4 regions of the Staphylococcus gallinarum genome follow, and region 3 is predicted to be linked to each of the others. Evidence: riboswitches for the same ligand, from Rfam matches in the RefSeq annotation. Region 3 holds a riboswitch; each other region holds the start of a gene.
What was found. Region 3 has a riboswitch for thiamine pyrophosphate ahead of JN168_RS08065 (3-oxoacyl-ACP reductase). Riboswitches for the same ligand answer to the same signal wherever they lie in the genome.
Positions count from the first base shown of each region.

Region 1: it holds a riboswitch for thiamine pyrophosphate, as region 3 does, so the genes downstream of both, tenA (thiaminase II) here and JN168_RS08065 (3-oxoacyl-ACP reductase) in region 3, are expected to answer to the same signal.
Region 2: it holds a riboswitch for thiamine pyrophosphate, as region 3 does, so the genes downstream of both, JN168_RS00755 (thiamine phosphate synthase) here and JN168_RS08065 (3-oxoacyl-ACP reductase) in region 3, are expected to answer to the same signal.
Region 4: it holds a riboswitch for thiamine pyrophosphate, as region 3 does, so the genes downstream of both, thiC (phosphomethylpyrimidine synthase ThiC) here and JN168_RS08065 (3-oxoacyl-ACP reductase) in region 3, are expected to answer to the same signal.

Region 1 covers NZ_CP069082.1:916,708-924,490, reverse strand. Annotated here, with positions in the region: gene yidC (membrane protein insertase YidC) at 1-739, opposite strand, end outside; gene thiE (thiamine phosphate synthase) at 827-1,465, opposite strand; gene thiM (hydroxyethylthiazole kinase) at 1,468-2,256, opposite strand; gene thiD (bifunctional hydroxymethylpyrimidine kinase/phosphomethylpyrimidine kinase) at 2,249-3,070, opposite strand; gene tenA (thiaminase II) at 3,063-3,752, opposite strand; TPP riboswitch at 3,840-3,938, opposite strand; gene JN168_RS04135 (transglycosylase family protein) at 4,059-4,742, opposite strand; gene JN168_RS04130 (single-stranded DNA-binding protein) at 5,197-5,616, opposite strand; gene JN168_RS04125 (YwpF-like family protein) at 5,807-6,256, shown strand; gene fabZ (3-hydroxyacyl-ACP dehydratase FabZ) at 6,318-6,758, opposite strand; gene murA (UDP-N-acetylglucosamine 1-carboxyvinyltransferase) at 6,810-7,783, opposite strand, start outside.
Region 2 covers NZ_CP069082.1:171,556-179,338, forward strand. Annotated here, with positions in the region: gene JN168_RS00725 (MarR family winged helix-turn-helix transcriptional regulator) at 1-73, shown strand, start outside; gene JN168_RS00730 (DUF4064 domain-containing protein) at 462-956, shown strand; partial or broken gene JN168_RS00735 (hypothetical protein) at 1,199-1,285, shown strand; gene JN168_RS00740 (AEC family transporter) at 1,725-2,648, shown strand; gene JN168_RS00745 (antibiotic biosynthesis monooxygenase family protein) at 2,862-3,182, opposite strand; gene xylB (xylulokinase) at 3,361-4,851, shown strand; TPP riboswitch at 5,014-5,123, shown strand; gene JN168_RS00755 (thiamine phosphate synthase) at 5,198-5,782, shown strand; gene JN168_RS00760 (NAD(P)/FAD-dependent oxidoreductase) at 5,775-6,893, shown strand; gene thiS (sulfur carrier protein ThiS) at 6,877-7,077, shown strand; gene JN168_RS00770 (thiazole synthase) at 7,079-7,783, shown strand, end outside.
Region 3 covers NZ_CP069082.1:1,721,285-1,729,067, reverse strand. Annotated here, with positions in the region: gene ffh (signal recognition particle protein) at 1-1,028, shown strand, start outside; gene JN168_RS08070 (LLM class flavin-dependent oxidoreductase) at 1,402-2,703, opposite strand; gene JN168_RS08065 (3-oxoacyl-ACP reductase) at 2,726-3,478, opposite strand; TPP riboswitch at 3,588-3,689, opposite strand; gene rpsP (30S ribosomal protein S16) at 3,909-4,175, shown strand; gene rimM (ribosome maturation factor RimM) at 4,568-5,074, shown strand; gene trmD (tRNA (guanosine(37)-N1)-methyltransferase TrmD) at 5,074-5,811, shown strand; gene rplS (50S ribosomal protein L19) at 5,915-6,265, shown strand; gene JN168_RS08040 (YfhO family protein) at 6,583-7,783, opposite strand, start outside.
Region 4 covers NZ_CP069082.1:491,098-498,880, forward strand. Annotated here, with positions in the region: gene JN168_RS02030 (helix-turn-helix domain-containing protein) at 1-474, opposite strand, end outside; gene JN168_RS02035 (hypothetical protein) at 1,050-1,316, opposite strand; gene JN168_RS02040 (haloacid dehalogenase type II) at 1,582-2,259, shown strand; gene JN168_RS02045 (phosphatase PAP2 family protein) at 2,628-3,530, shown strand; TPP riboswitch at 3,679-3,779, shown strand; gene thiC (phosphomethylpyrimidine synthase ThiC) at 3,886-5,622, shown strand; gene JN168_RS02055 (GNAT family N-acetyltransferase) at 5,959-6,468, opposite strand; gene srtA (class A sortase SrtA) at 6,761-7,336, shown strand; gene JN168_RS02065 (N-acetylmannosamine-6-phosphate 2-epimerase) at 7,652-7,783, opposite strand, start outside.

The DNA of each region.
Region 1 (7,783 bases), 800 kb from region 3:
TAGCCAATTGTGTTTGTACAATTAAGAATGCCGCACTGACTGACCAATATAATCCTAATGCTGATGCTGAACTTAATGAAATCCAAACGATCATAATTGGTGAAATGATCATCATCATATAACCCATTTGTCTTTGTTCATTTGGCATACTCTTACTAGAAACAAATGCTTGTAAGAAGTATAATATTCCGGCAATTATCGTAATCCAAATATCTGGATGTGATAAGTTAAACCATAAGAAATTAGGATGCTCAGTAAATCCACCCTTAGAAGGATATTTTAATACGAAGAATAATCCCATGATGATAGGCATTTGAATTAACATCGGTAAACAACCTAACATACTCTTCATTGGATTCATATCATATTTCTTATAAACTTCCATCATTTCTTGGTTTGCTGCCATTTTTTCTTCTTGTGTGCGTGAGCGTTTAACTTTTTCTTGAATTGCGTCGATATCTGGCTTTGCAACTTTCATTTTTTCACGCATCATATGACTATTTTTATAGTTTGATAGCATGAATGGTAATAATACGACACGGATTGCTAATACAAGTACAATGATTGCTAGACCGTAGTCATTGTTAAAACTTGATCCTAGCCAATGAATAAGTTTATCCATTGGTTCTACAAATGTATTAAAGAAAAATCCGTCTCTGTTTTCAGGTTTTGAATAGTCACAGCCAGCTAAAAAGACCATTACACCTAAAAGCAAAGGTAGTAGTGCTTTCTTCTTCATTTTTCCACCTCTAATGATTTATTCACATAGAATTTATTTTATCATACTCAAAGAGAAGTAGAAATCAAAAACAGTGAATTTTATATATTATTCAACAGTTTGTAAAAATTGTCGAACAGTATTTGAAACTGAACTACTTTGAGCAATAGCAGAAATCACTGAAACGCCATCTGCGCCATGCTGCATAATTGTATTTGTATTATCTATTTGTATACCACCTATTGCCACAATTGGTAAATCTCCAACATGTGCACGTAAAGTTGGTATCATTGAAGGACCTACCGGTGCATTAGCATCCTTTTTAGATGAAGTTTGATACATCGGACCAACACCAATATAATCAACATGTGTAAGGTCAGATTGTTGATACTCATCTTCATCACTTATGCTCAAACCAATAATTTTATCTTGAAACTGAGTTGCAAATACATTAACTGACTGATCATCTTGTCCAACATGTACACCATCCGCATCGATTTTACGAGCTAGTTCAATATCATCATTAACTATAAATGGTATATTGTAAGCACGACATAATTTTAATAACTCTATTGCAAGTTTTTCTTTATCATTCCCTCTTAAAGCGGTAGCACCCTTTTCTCTAAATTGGAACATCGTTATACCCGCACTTAAAGCTTCCTTTAATACATGTTGAATCGTAGTTGTTTCTGGAATATCTTGTGTCCCACATATAAAATATAATTTTAATTGTTGTTTATCAAACATCCTTATACCTCTGTTCTACGATTTGATTTTAAATAATCATCATACGAAATATGATATAACGCGTCTAGTAATGCTGTCATAAATGAGGCCGGTCCTTGATGACCTGCCAGTTGTTCCGCTGCTTCAGCTGCAATATTATAAATAGCAACCGCTTCTTCTAATTGCTGTATTTGTACCTTTCCCTTTTCAGTTAAAAAGGCCCCTACAATAGCACCTAATAAACAACCCGCACCAGTTATACGTGTCAGTAATGAAGAACCATTTGACAATTGAATCACTTTGTTATCCTGCGCTATAATATCTTCTTTACCTGTAATTACAATCGCTGTTTGTAATTGATCAAGTGCTTTACGTGCGATATCTATTGCATCTAAATTCACATCACTATCTGTACCTTTCATCGTTGTTTCATCATCGATTAGTGTTAGTACTTCAGAAGCATTACCTTTAATGACTGCGATATCAATTTCCTCTATAAATTGCTTACAGAACTGTTTTCTAAAATCAGATGCACCAACTGCAACTGGATCAAATATCACAGGTGTACCAACTTTATTTGCAATTTTAGCAATTTCTAACATATCTTTCGCTCTATCTTTAGTAATTGTGCCAATATTGATTAATAATGCTTGTGCAACGGATAACATTTCTGTCGCTTCTTCAGGTGCTTCACTCATTGCCGGACTTGCCCCTAAACTCAGTAAGCCATTTGCAGTAAAATGTTTAACAACGCCATTGGTATAACAAATAATTAATGGCTGCATGGTTTTTATCTTATCTAAATTATTCATCATCTAACCCCACTTCTTTCATATATGCAAAGTGATTTACTGGTCCTCTACCTTGTCCGATTTCTGGTGTATGTTTAATACTTAACGCTATAAAGTTTTTAGCTTTTTGCACAGCAGCATAAATTGATTTGCCTTTGGCTAATTCTGCTGTAATAACTGCTGAAAATGTACAACCTGTACCATGTGTATGCTTTGTTTCATAACGAGGTGAATCGAACGTAAAAACGTCTTCCGTGGTAAACAAGTAATCTTTAGCAGTCGTTAAATCTGTAGAATGTCCACCTTTTATCACAACACCTTTACTTCCAATTTCTTCGATAAATAACTTTCCTGCTTTATATATATCTGCTTCAGAATTAATCTTAAATCCAACAATTTCCTCTGCTTCCGGGATATTTGGCGTTGCAACAGTGGCATATGGTAATAAGATATTCTGTAAATCTGCTTTTGCTTCGTCATCCATTAAGGCATCTCCACTTTTTGCAAGCATCACTGGATCTATGACATATGGAATTTCTGGATATGCTTGTAAATATTGTGCAATTAACTCCATCATTTCTTTAGATGCAATCATCCCTGTCTTTATAGCTTGAGGCAATTCATCATCAAAGACACTTTCTAATTGTTCTTTTAACCATTCTGTTTCTAAATTATGAATATGTTGTACGCCTTTTGTATTTTGAGCAACAATACTTGTTATTGTCGCCATACCATAAACACCACATGCATGAAATGATTTCAAGTCAGCCATAACACCTGCTCCGCCTGTAGGATCAGTACCTGCTATTGTCAAAGCTATTTTAGGTTTATTCATCTTTATCTCCTCCAAATGACCATGCCTCTTGATTATAAGACATTGCAAAAAAGTTTTTTTCATGTATCGTACTTTGTAAAAATGATTCTTTAATTTCATTTCGTTCATCTTTACTAACATGTGCTGTTAATTTATTCATTAAATCATCAAAGACTTTAACCAATTCATCCATTTCAGTACTGTAAAAGTCAAACCATTGTTTTAAAATTGAATCTGTATTTAATTCTGGATCTTGAAGTGCTCTATTAGCAATCACTTGATATACATATGGGCAAGGTGCCATAGCAGCTATTGTATATGCTGCATTTTCTTTAGCAAAGGCATAATAATACATATGTTTTATATAATGGTCTCCACTTGGGGGCCAAACCTTTTCTTTAACGATTTCATCATATGGAGCTTGCACATAATCCGCAAGAATTTCGTGTGCTTCAACTTCACCATCTACTATAAATTGAATTTGTTCAACTAAGAACTTAACATCTGTCAATTCAGGCATTTTTGGTATCAACAATGCATATATATTCGCAAATTCCTTCAAATAAGACGCATCTGCTCTTAAATAAAATTTTGTCGCCTCGTACGACAACTCTCCATGGAGCATGTCTTGGATAAATGGATCATCATATATGTCATTTAAAATAGGTGCTGCTGCTTTTTTTAATTCTTCTGAAAATAACAAAATCAAAGTCCTCCTATAATAAAAAAAACTACATTCCAACAATAGGAATGTAGTAAATCTATAGAAGTCGTAACAAAACATGACCTACTATAAATTGCACTACTTTCCTACGTTGGTACTAACCAAATCAGGTTGTAAGGGTCTGAATTTATTCATCTCAGCCATTTGGCTCCCCTAGTAGTATTTTTTAATCTTTATATTTATTTAAACATAACAAAATGTTTATAACATTGCAATAAAGTCCAATTCACAAAATAAGCTCACCCCTAGTCTGGAGTGAGCTTAAAATAACTTATTTCATATATATTATGCAGTTACCCATTGTGAAGCACCAGCTGTATTATATAATTTAACTGCTGCTGCGTCTTGAACTGATTCTGGAGCTTCTGTTGGAGATACGCCTTTGTACTCATCAGGAGCTACTGAATCCCAAGTGCTTTGTAAGAATTGATATTTACCTGCTGCACCTGTTGATGGGTTTACAGCTTTAAGATCGCCACCTGATTCACGTTGTGCGATTTGTTGTAAATGACTATTTACATTTACTGATGAACCAGTTGATTCTTCACTACTTGAACTTTGTTGTGTTGAAGCTTGTTGTGTTGTTGCTTCTTGTTGTGGTTGTTGTGTTTGTTCAGTTTGTGGTGCTGCTTCTTGAGCTGGTTGTTCAGTTTGTGTAGTTGTTTGTTGTTGTGGTTGTTCAACTTCAGTTGAACCAGAATTATTATTTGAAGCGCCTTCGCCATAACTCCATGACCATGTTTCACCATTTGATTCAAAGTTATAGTTGACACCGTTTAAGTTAAAGTTATAGTTATATGAACCTTCATGTACTGGAGATTCATTTAATTGTTGTGGATTTGATTGAGCTAATTGCGCTAACTCAGCTTTATTAACACCTTGTTCTGAAGCGTCTGCTGAATTTCCTGCTGCAACGCCTGTTACTCCTAAACCTACTGCTAATGTTGATGCAATTACTGTCTTTTTCATTTCTAAAAATTCCTCCTATAAGGTAATTAGTTTTATGATTAATTTGCTAAAGCAACTATAACATTCAAAACATACCTGTAGGTTACAGAGAAATAAAAAAACAACAGTCTTTTTTACATCCTAGTTACATCAAAAAAATTATATATTTTTTGAATTTAAACTGTTTTAGATTGCTATGAAAGCTTTTAAGCGTTTGTGATTGTTATTAACTGCGTAATATTATTGTAATTTATCTGACTATTCAGTCAATAAAAACTGTCACAACAGTGTTTTTTGGTGTGTTATTACACTCTATTTGAATGTGATTATCTTTATTTTCAACATGACAAAAGCTATCCTTCTCAATTTCAATCATTAGAGAAGAATAGCCTGAAAAGTATAATGAATAGTAGGATTAAATGTATATTAATTTGAATGGATTATAAAAGGGATTATTTGTTATAAAGTGGATGTATTAAACAATTTCAAATAATTTATTGTTTGCTATTTCAGATTGTTCGGTTAATTGTTGTTGCGCATCTAGTGGGATAGTTTCATAAAGTGATGTACTTTCTTTCGTAGCACGTTTAGACATGAACTTAATTGATTCGACAAATATTTCAGATACAAAATGTGTCTGACCTTCTTTCTCATATTTACTAGATTGTAACTGGCCAGTAACGCCGACTAGTGAACCTTGGTTGATATAGTGTTCAATATTATGAGCTAGTTTACCGAATGCTTTACAATATAAATAATCACAAATGGTATTCTGGTCTTTGTCTTTGTAACTCCGATTAACAGCTACACAGAACGTAGCTAATTTCTTTCCCTCCTTCTCATATATTTGTGGGTCCTTTGTCAGTCTACCGACAATGACAATGTTATTAATCATGTGTCACCTCCTTCATAGCCTTATCATATGCAAAGCGGTCTTTATAGTCAAAACACAATTATATACATATATTAAGAGTAGATTCATCACATTTTTATAAATATTACCTTTCTCAATTAAAATTACGTTATAATACTACTATAAATAGAAATATCGTAGATTTTAAAAATTATAATTGGATGTGAAGACGATGAAGACCTTTAAAGCCGTTCGATTTCAAATTGTATCAGAAAATGGTGGTGTAACTGAATACGAATTAGATGATGGTGTCATTATCAATAAAGAGAGTAGTGGCACTGGCTGGTTGCTTGAAATCGTCATTTCAGATTTTCATTATGAAACAATGAAAAAATATATGGACGATGAAACACTACTAGATATCCGTGTAGTTATTACACGTCCAGCCAATGATCCTGCATTGTTTGATGCCACGATAAAACATATTAGTAAATTGGAACAAGCACAGTCGATTTCGGTAGTTTTTGAATGTCATATTTATACATTGAGACAAGTTTATGCTGAAAGCTTATTAGAACAATTAATCGATGAAGGATTATCTGGAGAAGAACTCAAGAAATCATTTAATAGAATGATGCAATCTAAACCTCGATTAAAAGATGAAAAGTTTGAAAAAGAATAAAAATAAAATAACCGTAAAAGTTATAGTATTTACATACATAAAACTTTTACGGTTATTTTTATTATTTACTATCTTGTAGGGCAAATGTTAGTTCACAGCTACATGCAACTTGTCCATCTACAGTTGCTTTAGCATTACCTTTACCAATTGGCCCTTTCATCTTCGTAATTTCCACTTCTAATTTTAAAGTGTCTCCAGGAGTTACTTGCTTTTTAAATCTGCATTTATCGATACCTGCAAACAAAGCTAACTTTCCTTTATTGGCTTCATTGTTTAACATTGCGACGGCACCTGTTTGAGCCAAAGCCTCAGTTATCAATACACCAGGCATTACCGCATATTCTGGAAAATGTCCTTGGAAAAATGGTTCGTTTCCTGAAACTTGCTTTATCGCTACGCAACGTTGACCTTCTTCATATTCGACAACACGATCAATCAATAAAAATGGTTGTCTATGTGGGATGATTTCCTTAATTTGATTGTAATCAAAAATTGTTTCCATGACTTATTTCCTCCAACTCAATATTCATTGCTGTTTCATATCGTACTATGATTAGTCTTGGGTACGTTTAATATCTGCACCTAATCCATTAAGTTTACCATGTAAATCAACATATCCTCTATCTAAGTGCTTTAATTCTGTAACTTGTGTTACACCGTCTGCAACTAAACCAGCTAAGATAAGTGCTGCAGCTGCACGTAAGTCTGTTGCTTTAACTTGAGCACCTTGAAGTTGACTCTTACCTTCTATTTTAGCACTTCTACCTTCTACAGTAATACGTGCATTCATACGTTTAAATTCTGCAACATGCATAAATCTGTTTTCAAATACTGTTTCTGTAACTACTTTATGACCTTCAGCAGTCAACAGTAATGCCATCATTTGTGATTGCATATCAGTAGGGAATCCTGGATGCGGAAGTGTCTTAATATCTACAGGTTTTAACTCACCTTCTGCTTTAACATGTATAGAATCACCGTTATATTCTAATTCCACACCCATTTCTTCTAACTTATATAGTAAGCTTGTCATATGTTCTTTAATTGCACCATGAACAATAATGTCACCACGTGTAATTGCACCAGCAATAATCAATGTACCTGCTTCGATTCTATCTGGAATAATTGAATGTTCTACTCCATGTAATTTCTCAACGCCGTGAATCGTAATCGTGTCAGTTCCTGCGCCAATTACATTTCCTCCCATTTCATTAATGTAATTAGCAAGATCGACGATTTCAGGTTCACGTGCAACATTTTCAAGCACAGTCTTACCTTCTGCAAGTGATGCAGCCATAATAATATTTTGAGTAGCACCTACACTAGGAAAATCTAAATGGATTGTTGTACCTTTCAAACCATCTTTAGTAGTCGCATAAATGAAACCACCATCCATATGAATTTCTGCACCTAGTTCTTCAAAGCCCTTGATATGTTGCTCAATAGGTCTTGAACCAATTGCACAGCCACCAGGAAGTGCTACTTTAGCATGTCCTAATCTCGCTAATAATGGTCCCATTACTAAGA
Region 2 (7,783 bases), 1.3 Mb from region 3:
AGAGGTAGAACACTTTGTCGATCAATTATATATGATCGAGAATGCATTCAGTGAGCGTAAGCGTAAAGCATAGTAAATCAAACATTTTTAAGACAAGCTATGGAGCAATTTATGATGATAGATTGCTCCATAGCTATTTTTATAATCATAATTATAGATGTTGAGTATGATGAGCGTGACGTTATAAGGAGTAAAATGCGTGTCGAGACCAAGAAGCTATCCATCACCTAGATGAGCGAGTAAAGCAATACGCAACTTAAATATACAAAAAATAGATGCAATGATGTCTTTAATTACTTAATAAATAGTAAGTAATTACGTATTATCGGAGATGTGAAATAGACTTCTAGTTTAGAGATTAGTATACTTGAATTAAAGCGTTTTGAATTTTAAATAGCTTATAATTTTGCATTATGTCTTTTTTTGAAATAATTAAATATGGATGTAGGAGGTACTTTATAATGAAACGAACTGCAGAAAAAATACTCGCTTGGATTGGAGTTGCTTTACAAATTATTGGCGTTATATTTATCGGATTTATGTTCCCTTTAATCGGTACTGATGACTTTAAACAATCTGCAATTAACGCAATGCAACAAGAAGATCCAACGATTACAACGACAAATGCCAATGATGGTATGAATATGTTAGTAGGCATGTTAGGAATCGGTTTAATTTATGCCATTGTAGTGTTAATCATTGCTTTGATTGGTGCAATCTTAATTGGTAAGAAACCTAAAGCAGCAGCAATTTTATTAATTATTGCGGGGGTTCTATCGCTATTAGGAAATTGGATAAACGCAATTTTATGGATTGTTGCCGCAATTATGCTATTAGTTAAAAAGCCTAAACAACCGAATCACTATAATCACACAGCAACAACAGAAGATAATAGTGATTTGTCATCTTTTGAGTCTCTTAATAAAAAAGATTCAGATAATGACTACAAATATTAAAGTGTTTATTTAGCAGAATAGTATTATCAAACGTTAAACAGAATCAGTCGCGTTTAACGACTCATATCAAGTGACTTAAAGTTATTAAATGGGCTATGATTAACTTATTCATTGTGGTATTACTCAATGAAACCGTGGGGGAGCAAAATGAAAAAGATGACATTTCGGTCGTGTATTGTAACTGACTGTAGCGTCACTTTTATATTGATCATTACACAGTTTTAAATGAGGTGAGACAAATGATGGTATTAGTAATGCTATCACCCCTTCTAGTAGTTGGTTTTATAGTGATGGCAATTTTAGAAGAGAAAAAAAGAAACCGTAAGAAATAATTTATGGTAAATATATAAATGAAATGCTGCATTTAGAAACTGATATCAGTTTTTTAGATGCAGTTTTTTTATTGATTATACTGTTACTTAGTATATCTATTACTTTGACAGTAATCACCAAGCTTATAATAAATTAAAGGTTAACTAGTGGAGCTTGATGGTTATCATGAGGAGGTAACACTGAGGGTTGTCTAACGTGAGACATGCGAGATGCTAAATAAATGTTGCTATATCAATGTTTTAGAGTTATGAGAAATGAATGATAATGTCGATACATTATTTAGTAAATGTTTTACATGAAACATTTTTCAAATTATTGAGAAGTAGTATGTATATATTAATTGGTTTTGTCCGGTCAAATTTATGGTTATTAGGTTCCCTTTTTATTACAAACGTAACTATCTCATGTATAATTTTAAGCAAAGGGGGTTATGTTGTGAGTGAAATGTTATATATTTTAGAAACGGTATTATTGCCTATTTTTATTATGATAATTTTAGGATTTATACTGCAGCATAAATTTGATTTAGATTTAAACACTTTAGCAAAGTTAAATATTTATGTCTTTGTACCTGGATTTATTTTTGTTAAATTCTATAAGACCCACTTTGCTTTGAGTTTATTATTTTACATAGTTGTATTTTTTGTATTATACATAATTGTTTTATATATCATTGGGCGATTACTTGCTAAATTTTCAAAAGGTGACAAAGGGGAAGTAACTACTTTGACTAACAGTGTGCTCTTTTTTAATTCTGGAAATTATGGTGTCCCGGTAAATGATCTTGTATTTAAAGGGGATCCATTAGCAATGTCTGTTCAGGTATTGGTGTTATCCATGCAAAATATCTTTACCTTTTCATACGGTGTGTTCGCAATTCAATCATTGCGTATCGGAAAGTTAAAGGCACTATTGGGTTACTTTAAAATGCCTGTACTTTATGCCTTATTATTGGCAATCATCTTGAATTATACGCATGTTCCCATCCCTAAATTTATCTGGACACCTGCAAATTACGTGGCAGACGCTATGATCGCGATTGCTTTGTTGATGTTAGGTGCACAAATTGCGAGAATTAAATTTAGCTTTAAATGGTCTGCAGCATATGCCTTTATTTTTGTAAGACTAGTAATTGGACCAATTATTGCCTGGGGAATTATTGAATTGATGGGACTTGAGGGTGTGATTGCTCAAGCGTTATTCATCACTTCTGCGATGCCAACGTCTGTCAATAGTTCTGTGATTGCCCAAGAATATGATAATCACCCAGAGTTAGCAGCTGAAATTGTCTTTTTATCCACGTTATTAAGTTCTGTGACAGTTGTTGTGGTCATCTACTGCTCAAAGTTATTATTTTAAACCGAATTAATAAACTCATATGTAGTGAATTTATGCTGAATATGCAGTGTTCAAGAAATACTTAAGCATAATCTAACATAGGAATATGTACGAAAAAATGGAGTAGTATCAGTAAATCGATTTGTCCAATCGACATCTGTACTGCTCCATTTCTTTATATCTAAAGCATATGTTTAAGTACAACTTTAGATATTATATTAAAAAGCTATAAATTTAAAATTCTACAACAGAATATTGCTTTAATACTTTTTTGAATGGACTTGGTTCACTTTCGCCGCTTTTAATTTTTTTATTCATTTCTTTATGTTCTTCGACGTGTTCAGGTCTTGCTACCCAAGTTTGGAAATCTTTTTTCTCTTGCCACTTACTAACAATGACATATTCAACTTCATCAGCCTTTGATTTCGTCCACACTTCAGCATCAATGAGCCCTTTAACGTTGTCGTTTAATTCAGCTAAATTCTTTTTGGCTTTATTGTATAATCTATCTTCATTTTCTTTATTTGTAGAAAATGCGACTTCTGTAATAAACATGTATTTCCTCCTAAAGTTAAATATTTATTAATGCTAGCACTTTTAAATTTTTTTCTCTAGTAATTTTAATTGAATTTGATTTTTTATTTAAACGTGTTATAAATATGTCGTATAAAAAATTAAAACGTATAACATGCTATTTTTTATCAAAAAAATACTTTGAAAAGGGACGATGCGCATGATTGATGCAGTATTAGGAATTGATATAGGCACTGGTTCTGTAAAGGTTATAGCTGTAAGTAGGCAAGGAAAGGTCATACAAACTGTGAGCGAACATTTAAAAATGATTCAACCTCAAGCAGGATATAATGAACAACGACCTGATGATTGGGTAAGTGCGACGATTCAGTGTATTAAAAAAATACTACAAGATCCGGAAATGGCGAATGTTAAGGTACATGGCATATCATTATCTGGTCAAATGCACAGTCTTGTAATACTTGATCAACACAATCAACCTATTCGTAATGCAATCTTATGGAACGATACTAGAACGACTGAACAATGCGTAGAAATAAGGCAGAAATTGGGGGACTATGTGTTAGAAAATCCTGTTTTAGAAGGGTTTACGTTAACGAAATTATTATGGATTAAAGCAAATGAACCTGAAAACTGGGCGCAAATTGCTACATTTTTATTACCCAAAGACTATGTTAGATATAAATTGACGGGCAATCTTCATATGGAGTATTCGGATGCATCGAGCACTCTGCTCTTAGATCCTGTGCTAGAAACGTGGTCGGAAGAATTGGCCACGCACTTTACTGTAGATCACATACTTCCGAACCTGGTGGCATCAGAGGATTTTGTTGGCTATGTAACTCCAGAATTAGCTCGGAAATTAGGGTTGAAAGAGGATGTAGCTGTCTTTGCTGGTGGAGGAGATAATGCTTGTGGTGCCTTAGGGGCAGGTGTTATCAAAGACGAACAAACATTATGTAGTATTGGAACTTCTGGTGTTGTATTAAGTTGTGATAGTAATGCAAAGACTCATTATCGACATAATTTGCATTTTTTCAAACATGTTATCCCTAATCAATCCTATGTGATGGGTGTCACACTTGCTGCGGGTGATAGTCTCAATTGGTTGCGTAGTAATATCTTGTATGATGTATCATATGAGCAAATTTTTAAAGAGGCAAATGCATCGGATATAGGGAGTAATGGTTTGTTATTTGCGCCTTATTTATCAGGCGAACGGACACCCCATGGAGATTCGAGTATACGTGGTAGCTTTATCGGGCTCAGTGCATTGCACACTAGGGGTGATATGGCACGTGCAGTAATAGAGGGTATCACCTATTCCTTGTATGAGTCCATTTGTCTATTAAGAGCAAAGGGTAAGGCAATATCAGAGGTGGTGGCCATTGGTGGAGGCGCTAAAAATGATTTCTGGTTACAACTGCAAGCAGATATGTTTAATGCTAAGGTAAAGCGATTGAAGTATGAGGAAGGGCCATGTATGGGAGCGGCTATACTCGCGATTAAAGGTCTAAATTGGTATAACAATTTAGATGCTATCATGGAGTCATTTATCTGTTTTGAGCAAGTATTCTATCCGAATCAGAACAGCCACGAACAATATCAACAATACTTTGAGGTGTATAAAAAAATATATACACAAACGCGTGAATTGACTTCAAGTTTGTTGTCATTATCAAAAAAATAAAAATTTGTTGCTTGAAAATTAAATTTGAAAACTATAGCATAGAGTTAACTTATAATTTATCAAGTGAATTAAGTTGAACTTGAAAATAAATACATAATGAGTTAAGTTTAAATTAATTATATATGTCATTTACATGTGACGTATGCAAGTTTAAAATTTCATAGAAACCACTGGAAGTGCCTTTATTAAAGGCTGAGACCGATGTAGTGACATAGGGATTCCTTGAACCTGATCCAGTTTGTACTGGCGTAGGAAAGTGGCGTTATAAACAATTAGTATTCGTTCATTCAACGTTATTTTTCTACACAGAAAAATAACGTTTTTTTATTTATTAGAGGTGAAAGGCATGTTTGTAGCGATAACAGCAGATAAATATTTAGCAAGAAAGGATATAATGCATTATTTAGCTATTGAAGCACATATTGATTATTTGATTGTTAGAACTCCAATGTCATCAGACGAATTGGTTGATTGGATTAATATGTTGCTACAGTATCAATTTCCTAAAGAAAAAGTAATTATTCATGAAAATATAGATGTTTTAAATCGTTGTGCTTTAACCGCGATTCATTTTAAAGAATATAATAATCAAGATTTATTTTTTAAGCAGCGCTTTCCACATATTCAGGTGAGCAAGTCAACGCACCATAGTAGAATGGTTGCTGAGGCAGCGCAACGTGGTTTAGATTTTGTCTTGTTTAGTCATATCTTTGAAACGAAATCCAAGCCAGGCATAGCACCACGGACAACTGACGAAATTAATGCGGCATTGCAATATGATATTCCAGTGGTCGCGTTAGGTGGCATTAATCATCGAACAATTGCTCAGTTGCCAAATGGCTTTGATGGTATTGCAGGCATCTCACTTTTTGAAAAAGATAATGTTGCACATTTAGAGCAATTGAAGGAGGTGTGGCATGCATATGTATGATGTCATCATTATTGGTTCGGGTGTTATGGGCATGTCGATAGCGAGAGCATTGAGTGAACATTCGGTCCATGTAGCTATAATTGATCGAGATATACCTGGCATGCATGCCTCGTATAAGGCTGGTGGGATGTTAGGTGCACAAAATGAATTTACTCAAGAATCAGCGCTCTATCATATCGCGCGTAAATCACAACAAATGTTTCCAACACTAGCAAGTGAATTATTGGATGAAGTCGCTTTAGATATTGAATATTTAAACAGTGGCTTAATTAAAATAAACGCCTCGAAAGCTGATGCGCATGACATTCAATTGCAGTATCAATTTTTAAAGCAATATAATGACCAGATTGAGTTGCTAACGGATTCAAGATTATGTGAATTGACCAACGCTAAGGTTATGAACAATGGCAAACAAGCGATGTATATACCGGACGATCATCAAGTCAATGCTAATCGATATACGAAAGCACTGCTTGAGTCTATAAAAAGGCGGAACGTGGAACGTTGTTATCATACGGAAGTGCATCATATTGAATCACTTAAACAAGGTTACAAAGTGAAGACACAGAATGGTTCGTTTTATGGTAAAAAGGTTATCGTCGCTGGTGGTGCATGGAGTGGTAGGTTAGTGTCACCCCACTTACAATCGCATAATGTTACAGGTGTCAAAGGTGAAGCGTTACTCGTAGAACACCCAACATTGAATTTGAATACAACGTTATTTATGACGAATGGTTGCTATATCATTCCAAAGTTACAACACCGTTACATGATTGGTGCTACAAGTTACTTTGATGATTACTCTGTCGGAGTGTCGTCGGTAGGAAGAGATTGGCTCTTACATCAAGCATCGACTATTGTACCTCAATTAAAAGATAGTCAGATGCTACATGAATGGTCCGGAATACGACCTTATAGTAAAGAAGAACGTCCAGTTATGGATGAGGTGGCGCAAGATTTGTTTGTTATCACAGGGCATTATCGCAATGGAATCTTATTATCGCCATATATTGGTGCTTTGATGTGTGAATGGTTATTAACTGGGCAACGTCCAGAAGATTTACAAGATTTTAGAATTGAGAGGAGTGTTGACAATGCAATGCATTATTAACGGTGACAGCTTTAAATTTAGCAAAGAGTTAAATATTCAAGAATTGATTCAAGAAATGGGATTAGATGAAAATCGAATCATCGTTGAACACAATGAAGAATTGATTCAACGACAACAGTTTCCTGTTCAAGTGGTAAGAGATCAAGATTGTTTAGAATTATTAGAGTTTGTAGGAGGCGGATAGGATGATTGAAATTGGTAAATTCAAATTAAATTCGAGACTATTATTAGGTACTGGCAAATTTGAGAATGAGGATATACAACAACAATCGATACAAGCATCAGAAACTGAGGTGTTAACATTTGCAGTACGTCGAATGAACCTTTATGACAAAGATTTACCTAACCCACTTGCTCAAGTAGATTTATCAAATTTTGTGACCTTCCCTAATACTGCAGGAGCAAAAACTGCACAAGAAGCGGTACGTATTGCTGAAATTGCGAATCATGCTGGTGTATGTGACATGATTAAAGTTGAGGTGATTGGAGATGATGAAACACTGTTACCTGATCCAATTGAGACTTATGAAGCTTGTAAAATATTATTGGAAAAAGGTTATACAGTATGCCCATATATTTCTAATGATGTCGTGTTAGCTAAACGATTAGAGGAATTAGGTGTCCATGCGATTATGCCGTTAGCTTCTCCAATAGGAACGGGTAGAGGCATTAACAACCCATTGAATTTAAGATATATAATAGAACGTACAAATGTACCGGTGATTGTAGATGCTGGGATTGGTTCTCCAAAAGATGCTTGTCATGCAATGGAACTAGGCGCTGATGCAATCTTATTAAATACGGCGATATCAAGTGCAGAAGATCCAGTTAAAATGGCAGAAGCGATGAAGTTAGGTATCAATGCGGGTAGATTGAGCTTTGAAGCTGGA
Region 3 (7,783 bases):
AAACAACTACAGCTGGTAAGTTAGCGTTATTAATGCGAAAGAAATATAATAAAAAACCATTGCTCGTAGCAGCTGATATCTATAGACCTGCAGCAATTGACCAATTGCAAACCGTTGGTAAGCAAATTGATATTCCTGTTTATAGTGAAGGAGATCAAGTTAAACCACAACAAATTGTCGAAAATGCAATTCAACATGCTAAAGCAGAGCATTTAGATTTTGTAATTATTGATACAGCTGGACGTTTACACGTTGATGAAGCGTTAATGCAAGAATTAACAGATGTTAAAGAAATTACGAAACCGAATGAAATTATGTTAGTTGTGGATGCCATGACAGGTCAAGACGCAGTAAATGTAGCGCAATCATTTGATGAGCAACTTGAATTAACAGGCGTAACACTGACTAAATTAGATGGTGATACACGTGGTGGGGCAGCACTCTCAATTCGTTCTGTAACTCAAAAACCTATTAAATTTGTGGGTATGAGTGAAAAATTAGATGGATTGGAACCATTCCATCCGGAAAGAATGGCTTCAAGAATACTTGGTATGGGTGATGTGCTAAGTTTAATTGAAAAGGCTCAACAAGATGTCGATGCTGATAAAGCTAAGGATCTTGAGAAGAAAATGCGCACTTCATCATTTACGCTTGAGGATTTCTTGGAACAATTAGACCAAGTCAAAAACCTGGGTCCGCTTGATGATATTATGAAAATGATTCCTGGAATGAACAAGATGAAAGGTATCAATAACTTAAATATGGATGAGAAACAGATCGACCATATTAAAGCGATTATTCAATCTATGACACCGGCTGAACGTAATGATCCAGATAGTTTAAATGTATCACGTAAGAAACGTATTGCTAAAGGTTCAGGACGTTCAGTACAAGAAGTGAACAGATTGATGAAACAATTTAATGATATGAAGAAAATGATGAAACAATTTTCTGGTGGCGGAAAAGGTAAAAAAGGTAAACGTAAGCAAATGGAGAATATGTTAAATGGTATGAACTTACCATTCTAATTCAATTTGCTTAGTAGTTTAGTCCTAGAAGATATTTAACCGTTTAACAATCAATAAAGTGCGATAAACAATGTTAGTGCTTGATGATAGTTGAATCCACTAACCTAATTCTGCAATATTACTATTAATTTGAAAAAGAGAAATCCCTTCAAGGTAATCAATGATTTGATAACTTTGAAGGGGTTTTTTATTTATGTTTTGTATTCATATTGCTGATTTATCTATGGAATTATTACTATTAATGTGAGTAATAAACTAATGGTTATCAAGAACAATAGTACACTTGTTATTGTAATGCTACTACATGTAATCATAGTTAATTATACTAATTGAATGCATTGTATTTCAATGTGTTAAAGTTACAGAAATATTTTTACAAAAGTCCAAGATTTTCTCTAAATGTAGTCCCTTCATATTCAATGCGATAAAGTCCTCGTTTTTGTAATTCAGGTACGATATAATCAACGAAATCTTCTAAACTATTAGGGAACACCGGTGGCATTAAGTTAAAACCGTCTGCAACACCAGCATTAAACCATTTTTCCATTTCGTCAACGATTTGAGTAGGTGTACCTATCAACGTTAAATGTCCGCCACCAGCGCTAAGGTAACCCAATAATTCACGCAGTGTAGGATTTTTATCATTGATAATTTCTAGTACAGTTTGGTAACGACCTTTGGGTCCTGTAAAGTTCTCTACAGGTGGTAATGGTGGAATAGGTTCGTCTAAATCCCAACTATGACAATCTTGGCGAATAAAGAACTTTAATTGATTTAATGCTGTATCAATGGCTAAGGACTCGTCCAATTGACGTTTTTTGGCGTAAGCTTCAGCATAAGTTTCTCCGACATAGGTAACTAAACCTGGATACACCTTTAAGCTGTTCGTTGGTTTTCCAACCGATGTTAATTTGTTATTTAATTTTTGGCGAAATGCTGTAGCTTGCTTTAGGTTCCAAGCGACTGCATAGACAGCATCTGCATACTTAGTTGCTAGTGTGATACCTTGATCTGAGGCACCAGCTTGCATTGCAATGGGTTTGCCTTGAGGACTTCCAGGTGTCGTTAGTGGTCCTTGGACATCGAAATAATGACCTTTAAAATGAATTGGCTGAATTGCATCAGCGTTGATTAAAGTATTTTCTGCTTTATTATGTAAGAAATCTGCCGTTGTCCACGAATCTAATAACAGATTCATGACTTGAGCGAATTCGTCTGCTTTTTCATAGCGCGTATCATGATCTGGTAGACGCTCCATACTGTGGTTTGCTGCTTCTAAATCAGTCATAGATGTTACTAAGTTCCAACCTGCACGTCCGTTACTCATATGATCAATACTTAAGAGTTGTCTAGCTGCTGTATATGGATTAGCAAAGGTACTGGAAATCGTTGCAACTAAGCCAACGTGTTGCGTAACTTGGGCTATTGCAGCTAAATTGACCAAAGGGTCAAACCAAAATGCGGGCATATCACTTGGTGATTGTGCTGGAAAAGATTGATTATCTGCAAAAAATATCGCATCAAATAATCCACGTTCTGCAATTTGAGCTAATGATTGATAATACGAGATATCTCCTATACGTTCAACACTTGAATTGCTCATACGCCAAGCCGCTTGATGATGACCGCATCCATAAATTAGTACACCGATGTTAAGTTGACGAGTTTGTGTCATAAGATGATTCATCCTCCATTTCTTAATTCATTGTTAATCCACCATCAACTGTAAAGTTCTGACCGGTTATCCCTTTAGCTTGATCAGAAATGAGGTAGCTTACCATATTTGCTACATCTTGAGGTGATGTGACTTGTCTTAATGGCGTGGTTTGAGCAATAAGATCAAATACTTCTTGTGTCGTCACTGCACTTGCGTCAGTCGTCTTTAGTAAACCACCAGATACAACATTTGCATTAATACCATATTGACCTAATTCAGCGGCGATATTTCGTGTGAATCCTATTAAACCTGCTTTTGCAGTGGTATATTCATGGTAAGGTACGACTGGATTTTGATAAAGGTTTGTACCAATCGAAACAATTGTTCCTGTTTCTCTTGTGATAAATTGTTTAATGACTGCTTGAGTCACATTGAATGCTCCTTTTAACGTGCCGTCGAGTTGTTGTTGATAGTCATCCCAACTTAAGTCTATAAATGCTTTTTGTGCAGTGGGATCAAATTTAAATCCTACAAGCGCATTATTTACCACCGCATCTATTTGCCCAAAATGTTCTGTTGCATGTGCAATCATTTCATCAACTTGGTTTCTATCAGTAATATCTGCTGGTAAAGCGATAGCCTGTGATTCACCAATTTCACGTACGAGTTGTTTAGCTAAGTCTTTACTTTTAAAATAATTTATAATTACATTATGACCTTGTGTAGCTAATGTTCTTGCTATCGTTGCACCTAACCCTCTGCTACTACCTGTGATTAAAATTGTTTTAGTCATATATTCACCTCATCATTGATTTATTAAATAAAAAAATACACAACCCTCTCTAGGAAAGTTGTGTATCAAAAAGTATATGAATACGTCAAAAAAGACTATCAGTTTCATTATCATATTGGTAACACTTTCCTACGCTAGTCTTAGCTAGATCAGGTTCGAAGGGTTTGAGTTTTGCTCATCTCAGTTTTAAAAAACACCCCTAGTGCATGCGTTATTTAATTTAACTTCAATGTATAGCTTTTAATAAACCATGTCAAGTTGTGCAAAAGTTTAAATTTAAATACAAATCAGGTGTATGACTAAAAGTCACAGTTTAAAAATATAGATTCAATATTGGTAAAGAAAAAACTCTTTACAAAGTACTACAGAACTGTTAATATTATTTCTTGTAGAAAATAAAAATATTAAGAACATAAAGGAGAGAATATAAATGGCAGTTAAATTACGTTTAACACGTTTAGGTTCAAAAAGAAATCCATTCTATCGTATTGTAGCAGCTGATGCTCGTGCGCCACGTGACGGTCGTAACATCGAACAAATCGGTACTTACAACCCTAACAATGTAAATGCACCAGAAGTTAAAATCGACGAAGAATTAGCATTAAAATGGTTATCACAAGGTGCAAAACCAACTGATACTGTACGTAACATCTTATCAAGAGAAGGTATCTTGAAAAAATTCGACGAACAAAAATAATAATAAATCGAACGTATTGATTTATTTTAAATATGTTAGAACTAGAAGGTTATAACATAGTCTAGAAGATGATTTTTACTTTTATCTAAAGTAGAAATCATCTTTTTTTATTGGTCAATATTGAATTTGAAGGCTAAACGGTAAATAGGGTGATTTAAGCCGTAATATTAAGCTTAGAAATAAAATACTTATTGCCTGAAATTAGCGGCTTGCTAATAAGAAATACTGTATTAGTTGTTCGAGTTACTTGAATAATTTTTATTTATTTTAGTAAACACTACTTCTATACGATAACGTATTACAGCTATCTCAATCCATGTTATAATGGATTACGAATTTTATTTAGTTTCATTACCTATGAAGATAGTTGTAATGATGACGGAGGAAAAATAATGAAAGTTGAAATTGGTAAATTTGTAAACACACATGGTGTTAAAGGTGAAATTAAGATTAAATCACATTCTGATTTTACAGATACTCGATTCCAACCGGGAGAATCTGTAATAATTCAAGCTGAGGGTAAAGAAGCAGAAACGTTTAAGATTAGTAGCCACAGAATGCATAAAGGCTTGCATATGCTTAAGTTTGAAGGAATTAATAATATTAATGATATAGAATATTTAAAGGGTGCAACATTATTACAAGAACGTGATCATGATGAGATAGAATTAGCCGAACATGAATATTTCTATTCAGATATAATAGGTTGTACTGTATTTGATGATGAAGGAACTGCAATTGGACGTGTGACAGAAATATTTGAAACTGGTGCTAACGATGTTTGGGTTGTTAAAGGTAATAAAGAATATCTTATTCCGTATATTGCTGATGTGGTTAAAGATGTCGATGTGGAAGGTAGAAGTATCACAATAACACCAATGGAAGGATTGTTAGATTAATGAAAATAGATTTTTTAACACTTTTTCCAGAAATGTTTGAGGGCGTTTTGAGTCATTCGATTTTAAAACGTGCTCAAGAGAAATCAGTGTTACAGGTAAATACTGTAAACTTTAGAAATTTTGCTGAAAATAAACATGGTCAAGTTGATGACTATCCATTTGGTGGTGGTCAAGGCATGGTATTGAAACCTGAACCTGTATTCAATGCAATGGAAAGTATTGATAAGACCCCAGACACACGTGTGGTTTTAATGTGTCCTCAAGGTCGTCCGTTTAACCAAGATATCGCGCAAGAATTAAGCGAAGCGGAGCATCTTGTATTTATTTGTGGTCACTATGAAGGGTATGATGAACGTATACGGCAACATTTAGTGACGGATGAAATTTCTATGGGTGACTATGTGCTTACTGGTGGTGAATTGCCAGCAATGGTCATGACTGATGCTATTGTACGATTGATACCAGGCGTGTTAGGAAATCAACAATCACATGAGGATGATTCATTTCAAGATGGCTTATTAGAGTTTCCACAATACACACGACCTCGAGACTATAAAGGATTAGGCGTACCTGACGTGTTAGTTTCTGGAAATCATGCGCATATTGATGCGTGGCGTCATGAACAAAAACTAATTAGAACCTACGAAAAACGACCGGATTTACTTGAAAGCTATCAGTTAACAGATAAAGACCGCGAGATTATTGAAAGATATAAAAAGCAATTGAAAAATGATTAGCGATATGCTAATATATTTTAAGTGTGCAATACACGAAAAATCACTATGATCCGCTGCTATATTTTGTCGAGGCAAGAACATAGGTTGAAGGAGAGAATAAATAATGAGTAATCACAAATTAATCGAAGCAGTAACACAATCACAATTACGCACAGATTTACCAACGTTCCGTCCAGGTGACACTTTACGTGTACACGTACGTATCATTGAAGGTACTCGTGAGCGTATCCAAGTATTCGAAGGTGTTGTAATTAAGCGCCGTGGTGGAGGTATCTCAGAAACTTTCACTGTACGTAAAATTTCTTCAGGTGTTGGTGTGGAACGTACATTCCCATTACACACTCCAAAGATTGAAAAAATCGAAGTTAAACGTCGCGGTAAAGTACGTCGTGCTAAATTATACTACTTACGTGAATTACGTGGTAAAGCTGCTAGAATTAAAGAAATTCGTTAATCAGCAAATAAGAAATAAAAAAGGTGTGCCAAATTGGGTATCACTTGAAAATATAGAGGAATCTTGTACAAGTTATTGTATAAGATTCCTCTATTTTTATTTAATACTTTGTATGGTCAGTTTGTTCACCTAGGGAGCAGATTACGCCTATAGTTTTCAATTTGACCTGTTCTTCCACTGCGTCTCGCTAAAATACTATAAAATCAAAGACATCATCATGTAATTTAAGCAAAAGCACTAAATTACATGATGATGTCTGTTAAATAAAAAATATAAAGTATCTCTTAATCTGTTTCGATATAATTATCAAAAAATGTTTATTTCAATTTTGATACTATTTTAGTAAAAATGATGCTAAGTATAATGCCAAGTATACTAAGTATTATTAATAGGATTGTGTGTGGAGGCGTATAGGTTAATTTAATAGTTGATTGACCTTTATTAACTGGTATAACGGTCATAATCCCATTACCTTTTTTGACTGGTAACGCTTGTGATCCTGATTTGGCCTGCATGCCTTTACTATATGCAATAGGTAGTACTACATATCCATCTTTATTTGTGTTATGTCGTATCGTGTAGCCGTTTCGTGTTTGTTTTACAGCCACTTTATCTAATGAACGCGTCGCACGCTTTAAGGTACGATAATCTTCACCATATATGCCCTTTACATTGAGTCGATATGTACCTTTAGGCATTCTTATTTTCAAGTCTTGATCGGCTTTAACTCGCATAGTTACAGGTGTTACAAAGCGACGATATTTATAGTTTAGTTCGTTACGTTGTTGTGCATATTCATTTACACCTACATAATGTCTTTTGCTTGGTGTTAATAGTTCTACATCCATTTCTAAATACATATCTTGATATTTGTCGCTGATTTCTTTTGGAAATTGGTATGTCATACCGCCATTATTTTCAGTGACAGTTATTTTATTATGTCCACTTCGATAGGCATTCCGTAAATTATGAGTTGTTTCTGGCAATAGGTTTTTACTTGGTGTAATATGACTGTTTGCTTTTTGATTAGAATCTGAGAACACGACTCCATTTAACATAGCGTGTTCCTTGTCGATGGGTGTCTTTAGCTCTGAATTGCGATAGATTTTATCAGTGAAATGTGCACTTGGATAGTTAATCTGATTTGTTGAATGAATAAAAGGCTCATTTTTCGAATGGTAAATTGTATCTTGTATCTTAAACCCATACGGAATGTTTAAATCATTAGGACGACGTATGCGATCGTTAACGTTCCAAAGTGCCATTAAATTTGCTCGGTTGGACAATAAACGGTAAGTACTGTTTTTATCTATAGGCATATTAATTTGCATCGTTTTATCATAGTAGTTCAATATTGATCCATCAAAGATACTTGAGTATAGTGAGATACCATTATAGTGGTATAACATAGGTGAATTTAATCCATATTTAGACATATAATCTATTCTACTAAGTGGATCATCTTGGTGATTTTTATTAATTTTATTTATTTTTTTAGTTAAGGTAGGACTCTTGTAT
Region 4 (7,783 bases), 1.2 Mb from region 3:
ATTTAAATTAACGTAGCGAATTAATTTTTGTGCCAGTAAATTTTTGGTTCGTAAAGTAGGTACATAAGTAGTATGTAATGTGACTTTGGCTTCCTTTAACAAAAAATCAACAATGTCTGCTACGTAATGTAACTGACCATTGGTCAAATAGGCTTCATTATATAAAATTTGTAATACCAAAGTTCTGAATTGATCAGTATTACGAATTTGTGCAAAATCAAAATAACAATTGGATAAAAATTGCTCTTGTTCAAAAAATATGGGAAGTGGAATCTTTAATTCGACAACATCATCTAATTTAATCATTTGATATAAATCTGAATTATTTATAATTAATCCATTATCAACGGACAAAATAATCCCATTTAAATTAACCTTACATGGTTTATTTAATGGAAGTAGTATAATAATTTGGTTTATGCAGCGCGTAAATTCAGTTGAATAATCTTTTCTTACAGTTAATGAGCTAATCATAAATACCACCTAAGTCAGAAATTAGAACTATCAGTTAATAGTAATAAAATCATTGTACATCTGTAATAAGAAAAAAGAATGATAATCCCACATTATTATTAAAGTGACGATATAAATTAATAAATAGCACTTTTGCGGAGAATTTTTCAAAAATTGTAAGTAAATTAATAATAATTTGAAGTGGTGTAGTAATAAACGTATAATCTTAGCATTAATATGTTAAAAGATAAAAAAAGAGATCTAAAAACACTGCCTGAAAGTGACTTTAGATCTCTTATTATTTTCGTCCATAGGAACGAAGTTATACTGAGAATGTTGTGTTATTTACTTTGTTTAAATGGGTGCATAAAGTTTAATTCTGGGAATGGAATATAACTATGATGATAGATGGCAAGTTAAATAGCCGTTTATAACACATAAAATACATCCTCACACAATATTATATAACTAATAATCTTCTAATACAATATACAATTATTTTGTTATTTAATTTATTCTGGGCTTTAACTGAGCTGTTTGCTATTAAGGGTACACGAATTGTCAGATTAAACGAATGAGAAAACTTATAATAAGATTTATTTGCTGTCTTTTCTATATAGATCATATGCTTTGTAAAGAAATAAAATAATCGTAATGACTAAGAATAGAGTAAATAGACCATTGAAGATGGAATTGCTATAAATTTTAAAAATTGTAATAGAACTTAAGCCTTCTAAAAATACTGAACCGGTTGTTTTAATTTCAAAAAGATCAAATGCAAGTAGCGTTAATGAGATAAGCGTCATGTATCCGAGCGTAATAATAAAGAGGTTAAACAAATCGACGAAAAATATTTTTCTCATAACAACCAGCCTCCTCTCTTACTTTTATATTGCCAACTAATCAATGATTTAAAGCTTGGTTTAATATAATTTACATAAAATTTACAATCAATAATTAGGTGGTATACAGAGTGGTTGTCGAACAAATATAATATTTATTGATAATAAATTAACTAAAATTACAAGATTCGTAAACAAATTTAATTCTAAATTGTTTTGAATGTGTGTTTATTGTGTAAAATAATAAGTAAGTTTCATTTTTATGGAGTTGCAGAGGAGGGAAAGTATGTATAAGGCTATTATTTTTGATGTGTATGGTACTTTGTTTGATATGGATTCATTAAAAAATGAAATGATTGAGTTTGATGAAGATACTGCAACAAAGATTACTAAGTTATGGCAAAAGACTCAATTAAGACATATGTTTATGAGGCAGGTTATGCAAAGATATATCCCTTTTGATGAATTGACGAAAGACTCACTACGACATACTTTAAATGTTTATGATATTCAATATAATAGAGAAGATATTAATAGATTGTTTGAAGCGTTTTTTAATTTAAATTATTACAAGGAGATACCTAAATCATTAGCCAATTTAAGAGATAAAAATATTGATGTAGGTATACTATCAAATGGTAATGATAATATGTTAATGCCACTCATAGATAATTCAGAACTAGGTGGTTATATCGACACACTTATTAGTGTTAATGAAATTAAACAATATAAACCGAGTGCTGCAAGTTATGCACTTGTATTAGAGTATTATCATATGAATAGAGAAGATATATTATTTGTCTCTTCAAACTCATGGGATATTACTGGTGCTAGTAACTTTGGATTTGATACAGCTTGGGTAAATCGAACAAATAAAAAGTTTGATGTAAACGGTCCAACACCAACGATAACGGTAAGTAATGTGAGCGAAATGGTGAAATGGCTAGAGTTAAATCATAAATAAAAAAGCAGTAAAATTCATGTTTAAGTCGACATGAATTTACTGCTTTTTTTATATTTAGCGAAGCTAAATATGCTTATAAAAATAAGGAGAACTTTAAAATTAAAAAAACTATATTCGCTACACAAATAATATATCATGAATAAATGATATTGTGACCTAACAGTTATGTCACATTTAGAATTTCACTATGGAATTTAGGCTTCCAATAATATAAAAAGATTGCAGTTATCTCTACAAAGATCATGAAAATTTTAGTTAATTCAAACATACATAAGCATAAAATGGGTATGGTTAAGCAGTAATAAAATTCATGAATAATAAAATAGTTATTAAAATTATTATTAAAAGATATTAATTAGGAGGGCATCATGGTTATTTCAAAAAGGTTCACAGCAATTGCATTACCTGTATTTTGCATTATTTTAGTACTCGCTTTATTTATTGATTTGCCAGTATCTAAACATTTTATGAATCAAAATTCAATCTTTGGGACAGTATTTCAAGATTTAGGTCTTTTTCCGCCAACTGTTATTTTGATTCTTTCAATGATTATTTTGAATTTTTATGTGTTTTCAAAGTTTGAAAGTAAATTGATTAAATATATCATTTTATTTTTATCTTTTATTTATACTTTGATAAAAGCTAATACTTTGGTATCTGAAACATTTAAATATATCTTTGCAACAATGGACAATATTGAACGACATAAGCCATTAGGTGTGGCTAGTAATGAAGGTGATACCAGTAATGCATTACCAATGGGGCTAAGTTTCTTAATCACATTCATTTTACTTATGTTAATTACATTATTTGTTACAAAATTTTGGTTACAACAAGTGACTCAAACAGAGATAGAAAGATTAGTTCGCGTTGCATTTGTTAGCTTTTTTGTATTATTAGTAGGATTAGAAACGATTGATAGTTTGAAGGAATTATGGGGGCGAGCAAGACCTTATGAAATTGGTCATGACGGCGCACATTTTACAAATTGGCTTACAATCAATGGTAATACTGGTCACAGTTCATTTCCATCTGGTCATACAACTGATGCGGCTTATTTAATGTTTTGGGCATTTTACTTTAAAACACGTGTTGCCCAAAAGCGTATGTTTATTATTGCATTTATGTTTACTATTATCATGTGTGTGAGTCGTTTACGTATTGGTGCACATTTCTTAGGCGATGTAACCATGGCCTTTACATTAATTACTTTATTGATGATAGCAGCAGATTATATGATTTATAAATGGAATGCAAAACACTTACATTAAAATAGAACAGAACATTAATATAAGTACCTAGGATTCTGTTTGTTAAACAGAATCCTAGGTACTTATTGTATTAGATTATGTTTATATTAATTTTCAAATTTATTTGTAATTATTTTTTATTAGTGTTAAGTTTAATTTAGAATTTAATAAGAATTGCTAGGGGTGCTTGTTAGCTGAAAGAGACATTAGTCTCAACCCTTTGAACCTGATCTGGTTAGTACCAGCGTAGGGAAGCAGAAAAGTACAGTATAAATGGAAAGTCTATAGAGTAGATTTTTATTTACTGTCGCTTCACTAAATATGTGATTTTCGACCAGGTCTCCTAGCAATAATAAAATGCTAAGGAGTTTTTTTTATGAAACAAGAAAAAATAGAATTAAAAAAGCAATTTCCATCAAGTCAAAGGATTTGGGTGAGTGGAGAAGATTCAGATATTCAAGTTCCATTTAGAGAGATACAACTTTCACCAACAGTAACAGAAGAAGGAACAACGGTTAACAAACCGGTGTTAGTCTATGACACTGCAGGTCCATATCATGATACTAGTTATACAGTTGACGTGCAAAAAGGTATACCCAAATTAAGAACACCATGGATAGAAGATAGAAATGATACATTGGAATATGAAGGTAGGAAAATTGTCTCACTGGATAACGGATTTAAATCTAATAATCATAAAAAATTTGTCGAGACACCATTTAAATATCAACCGAAAAAGGCAAAAACAGGACAAAATGTTACACAAATGCATTATGCGAAACAAGGTATTATCACGAAAGAAATGAAATTTGTAGCTAAACGAGAAGATGTCTCACCTGAATATGTGCGTTCAGAAATTGCACGAGGACGTGCGATTATTCCTAATAATGTCAATCACCCTGAATCAGAACCAATGATTATAGGTAAAAACTTTCAAGTGAAAATAAATGCTAATATTGGTAATTCGGCAGTCAGTTCTTCTATAGAAGCTGAAATAGAAAAGTTGGTTTGGGGCATTCATTGGGGGGCAGATACGATTATGGATTTATCTACTGGTAAAAATATCCATGCTACGAGAGAATATCTATTGAGAAATTCCCCTGTTCCTGTTGGCACTGTGCCTATCTATCAAGCATTAGAAAAGGTAGATGGTTCTGCTAAGGACTTAACTTGGGAAATTTATCGCGATACTTTAATTGAACAAGCAGAACAAGGCGTTGACTACTTCACGATACACGCAGGCGTATTATTACGTTATGTCCCGACAACAGTGGATAGATTAACTGGTATTGTTTCAAGAGGTGGATCTATCATGGCACAATGGTGTTTAGCGCATCATGAAGAAAGCTTTTTATATACACATTTTGAAGAAATTTGTGAAATAATGAGCCGTTATGATATTGCAATTTCTCTTGGAGATGGATTAAGACCCGGGTCAATATATGATGCAAATGATGAGAGCCAAATTCTGGAATTAAAGACATTAGGGGAATTAACTGCAATAGCTTGGGAATATGACGTACAAGTGATGATTGAAGGGCCAGGACATGTTCCGATGCATAAAATAAAGGAAAATCAAGACTTAGCTGATTTCCATTGTCAAGAAGCGCCTTTTTACACATTAGGTCCATTAACAACAGATATTGCACCAGCCTATGACCATATTACGTCTGCAATCGGGGCAGCCCAAATTGCTAGTTATGGTACAGCAATGCTTTGTTATGTTACTCCAAAAGAGCATCTGGGATTACCTAATAAAGACGATGTGAGAGAAGGTGTTGTCACGTATAAGATTGCAGCACATGCAGCTGACTTGGCAAAAGGTGTCAAAGGAGCACAACAAAGAGATGATGAAATTAGTAGAGCACGATTTGAATTTAGATGGTACGATCAATTTAATCTGTCGCTAGATCCTGATAAGGCACGTTCATATCATGATGAAACACTACCTGCTGAAGCAGCAAAGGTTGCCCATTTCTGCAGTATGTGTGGGCCTAAATTCTGTTCGATGCGTATCTCTCACGATTTAAGAAAGCACAATGATTTAAAAGAAGAAGGATTGAAACAAAAGTCTGAAGAATTTGTTTCAAAAGGTAGTAGGATTTACCGTTAGAGATAGAGTTTTGGGCGAAAATTCCCATTCTTAAAATAAGAGAACTATGCTATGAAGTGATGCTCCCTTTAAAGTAGTTACTGAAAAACGTAAACTTTGAAGGGAGCTTTTTATGATCCCAAAAGAAAATGAGCTTTACTCAAATATAACCACAGCGCATTATAAATTATATAATAATAGCGGTATAAAATATTGAGAAGTATTAGGTCGAGACTCCTAAGGAAGCAGTGTCAGTTGAAGGCCGAGGCTGAGACGGCATCTTAGGAAAGTGAGATAATAATATAAATATTGTAAAGTAAATCTTCTAGCTAAAAGTCTGAATGTATATAGCACAAATTAATGTTTCGTACTTTGAGAAGGATTTAAATCTAATTGATAGAATGCTAAATCTAACCATTTATCAAATTTATAACCTACATTTTGAATGGTTCCAGAATGTTTGAATTTAAATTTTTTATGCAAGTAAATACTATAATCATTCGTAGCGTCAATGCCTGCAACAAGTGTTCTATAGCCATTATTACGAGCAGTTTGGATGATTTCAGCCAGCAATTGTGATGCAATCCCTTTTCCTCTATGATGTTTATTTACATAAATAGAGTGTTCAATAGAATATTGATAAGCGGGCCAATCTCTAAATGTACCATAAGTAGCGAAGGCTATCGCTTCACCTCTTTCATCGTATACAAGAACAGGCTCTTGTTTATTAAGTTTATTTTCAAACCAAGTTTCACGTGATGCCAAAGTTTGAGGTTTATAAGTATAAACAGCGGTAGTATTCAAGATCGCATCGTTGTATATTTCTAGTATATTCGGTAAATCTGATTGCTTAGCATGACGTATCATAGCGCATCCCACCTTATATTAAAGTAAATTAGAAATCACTATCACAGTTATAAAAGTATGGCATTCATAATTAATATGAAACACTTAGTTAAACCAAGATATTTACGATGAGTGATTTAATACTATTTAACACTTAATTATTAAGTTCTGCAATGTATTGTTGTAAAAATTCTCCTCATTTATTTAAATATTTGGAATGCGAAATAACATATGGACTAGTCCAATTCTAAATGTATTGTGCTATACTTATATTCTGAAATATAAGTGCTAACATTAAAGGAGTATAAAAGAAATGAATAAGCTACTAAGGATAGTTGGTGTCATTTTTATTTTAATTGCAATTTACTTTTTAGCTAAGCCTCATATTGATAATTATTTAACAAAGAAAGCCGATGAAGATAAAATAACGGAATACGATAAAAAACAACAATTTTCTGGTGAGATTCCCAAAGATAAATCTAAAATGGTAGGCTATATTGAAGTGCCTGATGCTAAAATTAAAGCGCCAGTATTTCCAGGGCCCGCTACCCCGAAACAATTAGATCGAGGCATTAGTTTAGTTGAAGCAGACGAATCATTAAATGATCAAAATATAGCTATAGCTGGTCATACTTTCGAAGGCTCGGATACGTATCAATTTTCAAATTTACCTAAAGCACATAAAGGCAGTGTCGTTAACTTTAAAGTTGGGAAGGATAAGCGAAAGTACAAAATCTCAAAAATTTATGATGTGAAACCTAGTGATGTGAAAGTGCTAGATGAACAACAATCAAAGCAACACCAACTTACATTAATTACTTGTGATGATTATAATAAAAAGACAGGACAATGGGAAAAACGCAAAATATTTATTGCTAAAGCAGTATAAAGCATAACGAGTCTGGAATACAAATTCCAAAAAATAGCACTCAGATGATTGAATTCAATTTATCTGAGTGCCTTTTTATTTATTATTTCGTATTATTGGCTCGCTTTCCTAGGGGCCAGCTTCAGCCTGTAGTCTTCAGCTTGTCCTGTTCCCACAGGAGTCTCGCCAAAACACACCAAATTTATATGTGATTATATATTAATACACCTTAAAAATAAGGCGCTTTCGTATAATTTAATATGCATTCTGTACTAAATTAACAAGGTGCCTTATGTATCAGGCATATGGCATGTCTCAGACGCGTCTGTTATATATTTATTCATTTTTTAAAACATTAACAAAACGTTGCGTAATTTCTTTAGGCCGCGTGATTGCACTACCTACAACAGTACAATGTACCCCGAGTCTATCAACAATTTGTAACATTTCTGGTGTGATAACATTACC